Linked DNA regions of Archangium violaceum. The protein of the gene in region 1 interacts with the protein of each later gene in a pairwise test. Links are inferred from orthologs where the notes say so. Each region holds a gene or a part of one and is shown on either strand. Other genes may lie near its edges.

The links.
Region 2: the proteins of yhbY (region 1) and rho interact in binary tests that used the Escherichia coli proteins (3 or more experiments, as listed by UniProt). The link is inferred for Archangium violaceum from one-to-one orthologs.

Annotation. Positions count from the first base shown.
Region 1 is NZ_CP069396.1:10,831,536-10,835,275, forward strand. The notes cover bases 497-3,370. They hold yhbY (ribosome assembly RNA-binding protein YhbY), read left to right. Parts: upstream 497-1,725; coding sequence 1,726-2,016; downstream 2,017-3,370. Other genes in these bases: JRI60_RS43055 (DUF4388 domain-containing protein), read left to right, coding at 497-1,671; JRI60_RS43065 (neutral/alkaline non-lysosomal ceramidase N-terminal domain-containing protein), read right to left, coding at 2,027-3,331. Also shown: more of JRI60_RS43055, read left to right, coding at 1-496; purF (amidophosphoribosyltransferase), read left to right, coding at 3,479-3,740.
Region 2 is NZ_CP069396.1:3,111,629-3,115,431, reverse strand. Bases 311-3,247 are described here. They hold rho (transcription termination factor Rho), read right to left. Parts: upstream 2,624-3,247; coding sequence 998-2,623; downstream 311-997. Other genes in these bases: ligA (NAD-dependent DNA ligase LigA), read left to right, coding at 2,935-3,247; JRI60_RS12970 (hypothetical protein), read right to left, coding at 672-986; JRI60_RS12975 (AI-2E family transporter), read left to right, coding at 311-571. Also shown: more of JRI60_RS12975, read left to right, coding at 1-310; more of ligA, read left to right, coding at 3,248-3,803. UniProt on the Escherichia coli protein: Facilitates transcription termination by a mechanism that involves Rho binding to the nascent RNA, activation of Rho's RNA-dependent ATPase activity, and release of the mRNA from the DNA template.

The sequences.
Region 1 (3,740 bases):
CAGCTCCAGCAGGCCGAGGCCGCCCGGGGCCGCTTCGGTGGTGAGTTGCTCGCCGCCCTCTTCGGCCTGGGCCTGCTCCAGCCCACCTCCGCCTTCACCCAGCTGGCGCACCGCGCCCAAGCCATCCTCCTCAAGGGCCTGCGCGCCGAGTCCGGCGCCTTCTCCTTCGAGCCCAAGGACCTGCCCCCCGCCAAGGCCATGCCCCTGGGCAACAAGTGGGCGGTGCTGAGCGACCTCGTGCGCCGCCTGCCCAGCGCGGACCTCCGGCGCAGGCTCCAGCCCATCCTTGGCCTGCCGGTGATGAAGTCCAACGGACGCGTGGCCACCGGCGACCTGCGCCTCACCCCTCACGAGGTGCGCGTGCTCGCCCTCATCGACGGAGTGCGCTCCACCGGCCAGCTCCTCACCGACGTCCCCCAGGACGCCGACCACGTGCTGCGGCTCGTGTTCCTCCTCAAGGATCTCGACGGGGTGTCCTTCGCGGCCGTGGCCCAGCGCGCGGCCCCTCCTCCGCCACAGGCCCCTGCCTCGGCGCCCCAGGCCGGCGCGCCCGCGCCTGGACGTGCTGTCACTGCCCCTGGTGTCACCCAGGCCGGCGCACCCGCGCCTGGACGTGCCGTCACCGCTCCTGGTGTCGCCCAGGCCGGTGCCACGCCCCAGGCCGGTGCACCCAACGCTGGACGCGCGGTCACCGCTCCAGGTGTCGCTCCGGCCGGCGCACCCGCGCCTGGACGCGCTGTCACGGCTCCGGGTGTCGCCCAGGCTGGCACCACGCCCCAGGCGCCACGCCCGGCGGCGCCCGCCCCCACCACTCCCGCGGCGAAACCGGCTGCTCCCGCGGCGAAACCGGCCGCTCCCGCGGCGAAACCAGCGGCCCCCGCTCCCGTGGCGAAACCGGCCGCTCCCGCTCCGGCCCCCGCCGCTCCCGCCGCCAAACCAGCCGCTCCCGCACAGGCTCCCGCCGCCTCGGGAGCCACTCCGGGTGCCGACGAGATTCCCGTCCTCCGCGAGCTGGCCGAAAAGCTCAAGGAGCAGAACCACTTCGAGCGCCTGGGCCTGGGGGCGGACACCAACGGCCCGGCGGTGAAGATCGCCTACTTCAAGCTGGCCAGGCAGTACCACCCGGACACCCTGCCGCCCGGCGCGCCTCCAGAGCTGGAGAAGCTCAAGGCCGACGTCTTCGCCTACATCGGCGAGGCCTACCGGACGCTCTCGGACGACAAGGGCCGCGCCGCGTACATCGAGGAGCTCAAGCACGGCGGCGGCAAGCAGGAGCAGCAGGTCGACGTGGAGGCCATCCTCAAGAGCGAGGAGCTCTTCCGCAAGGCCGGCCTGCACATCAAGGCCAGGAAGTTCGCCGAGGCGGTGAAGATCCTCGACGAGGCCATCCAGCTCAACGGCGAGGAACCCGAGTTCTACGCCTGGCGCGGCTACGCCCGCTTCTTCACCTTCGAGGACAAGAAGGTGGCCTACACCGAGGCCTTCAAGGACATCCAGTTCTGTCTGAAGAAGAACGAGAAGGTCGCCTCGGCGCACTACTTCCTGGGTGTCATCGCCAAGCTTTGCGGAGACAACAGCGGCGCGCTGAAGCACTTCCAGAAGACGGTGGAGATTCAGCCAAATCACATCGACGCGCAGCGGGAGATCCGCATGGCGGCGCAAAAGAAGTAGGGTGCGCCACCTCGGGAGCGCCACCGTGGGCTCCCCCACACGAGGAGAAGAGTCTTGCCGTTGACCGGAAAACAGCGCCGCCAGCTTCGCGGGCTGGGACACCACCTGGAGCCGGTGGTCATCGTGGGCCAGTCGGGCGTCACCGAGGGCGTCATCGCCGCCGTCGAGCAGGCGCTGCACGACCACGAGCTCATCAAGGTGAAGATCCACGAGGGTCCAGAGGACCGCCACGAGGCCGCCGAGAAGCTGGCCCAGGGCACCAGCGCCGAGCTGGTCCAGCTGCTGGGCCGCACCGCGCTGCTCTTCAAGAAGCGCGCGGAGGACTCGGAGTTCGAGGACTACTGAGGCAGCGCCCTCAGCGGGTGAAGCCCGCGGCCTGGGCCGCCACTTCCACCCCCGCGCCCAACCTGTCGAGCAGCGCGGGGCCGAAGTACTGGTGACGGGCCTCGCCCTGTCCCGCCGTCACCAGTTCCGGCGTGTCCACGTACCCCACGTAACCGTCCGCCAGTCCCAGCACCCCCGTGGCGCCCGTGCGCCGCAACAGCGCCGACCCCGCCGCCACCGTGGGCTCGCCCGGCAGCAACAGCAGCTCCAGCGGACCCAGCACCAGCGCCCCCACCTCCGCCGTCCGGGAGGACGACGCACACAGGAAGTTGTCCCCCGCCGCCCGCGAGTACGACGGCACCAGCCGCGAGGCGTCTGGCCTCGGCAGCGCCACCTCCGCTCGCGCAAAGGCCAGCCTCGACGTGCCGGCCGCCACCGGCGCCGCTCGCTCGGCCAGCCCCGCCACCGCCCGCGCGTAGGCCGCCGCCTTCTCCACGCCCTCGCCCTCGTCGAAGGACACCGAGACGTTGCCCGCCGCCCCCTGCAGCACCAGCGCCACCCCACCCTTCTCCTCGCGCAGCAAGCTCAAGCGCCCCGGCCAGTCCGGATCCACGAAAGCCCTCTTCCTCGGAACCACCGTGGGGTGCGAGGAGAACACCAGCAGCTCCGCCACGGGCCCGGACGCGCTCCTCAGCACGGCGCGGGTGAGCGTCCCATCCGGGTCCTCTCCACCCGAGCGCGAGCGCACCAGCCCCGGCTCCCGGGCCTCCCCCACCTCCAGCGTGACGTCCGTGAGCTTCGCCGCGGCCTGGTGCAGCGCCTCGCTGGCTCCGGCCACCGCCGCCTCCAGCGCCTGCTTCCGGTACCGCCCGGTACCGGCGAGCTGCGACACCAGCCGCGGGTCATACCCTCCGAAGGACGAGTGCGAGTGCGTGGCCACCACCACCAGCCCCTGGAGCCCCAGGTCGGCGGCACGCTCGCGCACCGCGGCCACGAGCGCGTCGGGCACCAGCAGCAGCTCCAGCGACACCAGCCCCACCTTCACGTCCCCCACGGCCAGCACCACCGCGCGGGCCCTCGGCGGGAGGTCCGCCTGGCTGGCCTCCGGACGAAGAGGCCCATAGCCAGCCACCACCACTGGAAAAGGCGGCTCCAGGTCCACCCTCGCCGCGCCGGCGCGCAGGAGGCCCTCGGCGCGCGCCTGCCCTCGCACCACGGGGGTGCGCTCGCCCCACCGCCCGCACCAGTTCCATGACGCCAGCGCGTACGCGGACCCGAGAGTCAGCACAAACAGGGGAAGCAGGGAACGAAGGAACCGCCGCCAGCGGGGAGACATGGGGGGTGGAAGCCTACCTCCAAGCGGGGAATTCCGGGTGCCCGGCTGCTCGTCCGTTCCTCACATCCCCTGTGGGCGGAATACCTTTGGACGAGGCAACCGTTCTCCAGTTCCGTTCGGCACCCGAAGGGGATAAGGGCAACGCACATGTGCGGGATCTTCGGAATCGTCGGTCACCCGGAAGCGTCCAACCTGGCGTACCTCGGTCTGCATGCGCTCCAGCATCGCGGCCAGGAGTCAGCGGGCATCGTCGCATCGGATGGCCAGAGTCTGCGGGCCCATCGTGAGATGGGGCTCGTGGCGGACATTTTCACCGCGCCGGTGATCGAGCAACTGCCGGGCGGCGCGGCCATCGGCCACGTGCGTTACTCCACGGCGGGCGTCAGCCAGCTCAAGAACGCCCAGCCAC
Region 2 (3,803 bases), 7.7 Mb from region 1 along the record:
CTTCTCCATCGATGCGCAGGCCATCGTCCGCTACTTCCTCAGCCTCGTGCCGGCCGAGTACGGCACCGACGCGAAGCTGCTGCTGGAGCGCATCGATCGCTCGCTGTCCGGTGTGGTGCGCGGACAGGTGACCATCTGCCTGGTCAATGGCGTGCTCACCTTCGTGGGGCTGCTGCTGTTCGGCGTGAAGTTCGCCTTCCTGCTGGCCACGGTGGCCACGGTCTTCAGCCTCATCCCCATCTTCGGGACGATCCTCAGCTCGGTGCCCATCGTGCTCATCGCGCTGGCGGACGGCTTCCAGAAGGGGTTCGCCATCCTGCTGTGGATCATCGGGATTCACGCGCTGGAGGCGTACTTCCTCAACCCGAAGATCATGGGCTCGGCGGCGCGCATCCACCCGGTCATCGTGGCCTTCAGCCTGATCGCCGGGGAGAAGATGTTCGGACTGGTGGGCGCGCTCTTCGCGGTGCCCGTGGCCTCCCTGGTGGTGGCCTGCTTCGATTACGCCCGCCTCAAGGCCCAGCCCACCCTGGCCGAGGTGCAGCTCGAGAAGGTCGAGACGTCCAAGTAGTCCTGAGCCACACGGGTTGCATCCGTGTGTGTCCCCTCTCCCAAGGGGAGAGGGTCTGACCCGGGGCCCACGTTCGGGAAGAGTAGGAAACGATGCGGACTCACCCGCTGCAGGCCGCCTCGCAGCGCGAGTCCCGGCAGATGACGAGGCAGCGCCCGCACTCGATTCCGTTCACCGGGCACGTCCCACTGCACCGCACGTTGGAGCAGTTCGGCCCGTCCTGCACGTGGGTGGGGTTCGTCCCCTCGCCACAGCACGCGTTCCCCGTGCAGTCCGAGTCGTTGTAGCAGACGCGGTTGGACAGGGGCTCCGGAGCAACACCGAAGTCCCCCTCCACCGGGCCGCACCCGGCGGCCCATCCGAGCACCGCTCCCAACACGAGGGCGGCGAGTGGAACAGAGCGGGTGCGGTGCATATGTCGACTCCTTACCGGTTCATCGAGCCGAGGAATTCGGCGTTCGAAGCGGTCGGACGCATATGCTTGAGCACGAATTCCATCGCGTCGATCGGCGTGAACGGGTGCAGTACCTGACGAAGCGCCGTGGTGCGGATGAGGTCCGACGGGCTCAGCAGCAGCTCCTCCTTACGCGTACCGGACTTGTTGATGTCCAGCGTCGGGAAGATGCGCTTCTCCATCAGCTTGCGGTCCAGGACGATCTCCGAGTTACCGGTGCCCTTGAACTCCTCGAAGATGACCTCGTCCATGCGGCTGCCGGTGTCGATGAGCGCGGTGCCGATGATGGTGAGGCTGCCGCCCTCCTCGATGTTGCGCGCGGCGCCGAAGAAGCGCTTGGGCTTGTGCAGCGCGTTGGCGTCCACACCACCGGAGAGAATCTTGCCCGAGGCCGGCACCACCGTGTTGTAGGCGCGCGCCAGACGGGTGATGGAGTCCAGGAGGATGCACACGTCGTACTTCTGCTCGACCAGGCGCTTGGCCTTGTCGATGACCATCTCCGCCACCTGCACGTGGCGCGTGGCGGGCTCGTCGAAGGTGGAGCTCACCACCTCGCCGCGCACGTTGCGCTCCATGTCCGTCACTTCCTCGGGGCGCTCGTCCACGAGCAGCACGATGAGGTAGACGTCCGGGTGGTTCTTCGAGATGGCGTGCGCGATGTTCTGCAGCAGCACCGTCTTACCGGCCTTCGGCGGCGCCACGATGAGGCAGCGCTGGCCCAGGCCGATGGGGCAGAACAGGTCGATGATGCGCGTCGTCATCTCCGACCCCTCGTGCTCCAGCTTCAGCTTGCGCGTGGGGTAGAGCGGCGTGAGGTTGTCGAAGAGGATGCGCTCGCGCGCCGCCTCGGACAGCGGGTCGGCGAAGTTGACCTTGTCCACCTTCTGCAGCGCGAAGAAGCGCTCGCCCTCGCGCGGCTGGCGGATGGGCCCCGTCACCGTGTCGCCCGGCCGCAGGTTGAAGCGGCGCACCTGCGACGGCGACACGTAGATGTCGTCCGGGCTCGGCTGGTAGTCGCTGTCCGAGCTGCGCAGGAAGCCGAAGCCGTCGCTCAGCAGCTCCATCACGCCTTCCGCGTGCACCTCGAACTTCTTGTCCGCGATGCCCGACAGCAGCGCGAAGATGAGATCCTGCTTTTTGAGACCCTGATAACCCTCGATGTTGAAGTCGTGGGCCATCTTCGCCAGGTCGGTGATCTTCATCCGCTTCAGGTCATTGAGCTTGATGACCTGCATGGGAGCGCCGTCGCGCGTCACCTCGGTGACCACGGGCGCCTCGGCCGGCTCGGGGGCCGCCGGCTGCGCGGCGGGCTCCTCGTGCGTCGCGTGGGCGCGGACCTCCTGGTACTCCTCGTCTCTCACAGGGTGGGAGGGAATCGGCGTCAGCACCGGGCGCGGCGTCTCGGAGACGGACTCCGAGGGAGCCTCGGGCTCGGTGTCCTCCTCTCGACGGGCGGCCGTCCGGCGGCGCGAGGGCTTTTCGGTGTCGTCCCGGTCCGCGGCCTTGGCCCGCGTCGTGCGACGCTTGGGCTTCTCTTCTTCGGCCTCGATGACTGCGGTGTCCAGGACCTTCTCTTTGGGGGAACGGGCTTTGGCCATGTGCTTGGGGGGCTACGGGCGGGCGCCCTGGCATGTGGGGCGCGCACGGGAATGTCGTGAAAGATGTCCGTGAGGTACGCGAAGCGCGAAACGCCCTCGGCGGGTCACCCTGGATCCCTTCTTGCCGGGACCTCACGGGTGGTGGAACCATGTACAGGGAAGAGATGGCGCCTGAGGTGTGACAACAACCCTCATGAGCCGCTGCAAGAGGTTATTGACCACCTCCGGAGCTGTCAAGGCATCCTCGCTTCCTGCCCAGTCAGGCAGCCGACGCCTCGAATTATTTCAGTTCATCCGCCGAGCCTTCATCCGTGAACTCCTCGAAGACCGCCGACGCCACCCGAGCCGAGCAGCTCCGCCGCGAGCTCGCCCACCACAACCACCGCTACTACGTGCTCGATTCTCCGGAGGTCAGCGACGCGGAATATGACCGGCTGATACGGGAGCTGCAGGAGTTGGAGGCCCGCCACCCCGACCTCATCACCCCGGACTCGCCGACCCAACGGGTGGGGGGTGCCCCGGCCGAGAAGTTCGAGAAGGTGGTCCACCGCGCTCCGATGCTCTCGTTGGCCAACGTCTTCAACCACGAAGAGCTTTCCGATTTCGACGAGCGGATCCGCCGCCAGACGGGGCTGGCGCAGGTCGCCTACGTGTGCGAGCCCAAGCTCGACGGCCTGGCCGTCACCCTGCACTACGAGCACGGGCGCTTCGTCCGGGGCGCCACCCGCGGCGACGGCACCGAGGGCGAGGACGTCAGCGCCAACCTGCGCACCATCCGCAGCCTTCCCATGGAGCTGCTGCCCCAGGACGGGGTGAAGGTGCCCGGGGGCCTCGAGGTGCGCGGCGAGGTCTTCATCTCCAAGAAGGACTTCAAGAAGCTCAACGACTCGCGGGAGCAGGAGGGCGAGCCGCTCTTCGCCAACCCCCGCAACGCCGCCGCCGGCAGCCTGCGGCAGTTGGATCCGCGCATCACCGCCACGCGCCCGCTCTCCCTCTACCTGTACGAGTGCGTGCCCGGCGAGGGCGTGCCCGCCTTCCGCTCGCACACGGAGAAGCTCGAGTACCTCAAGTCGCTCGGGCTGCCGGTGAACCGGTACGTGCGCGTGGAGAGCGTGGAGGGGGTGCGCGAGCAGTACGGCAAGTCCGTCGAGGGCCGCCATGCCCTGCCCTTCGAGGTGGA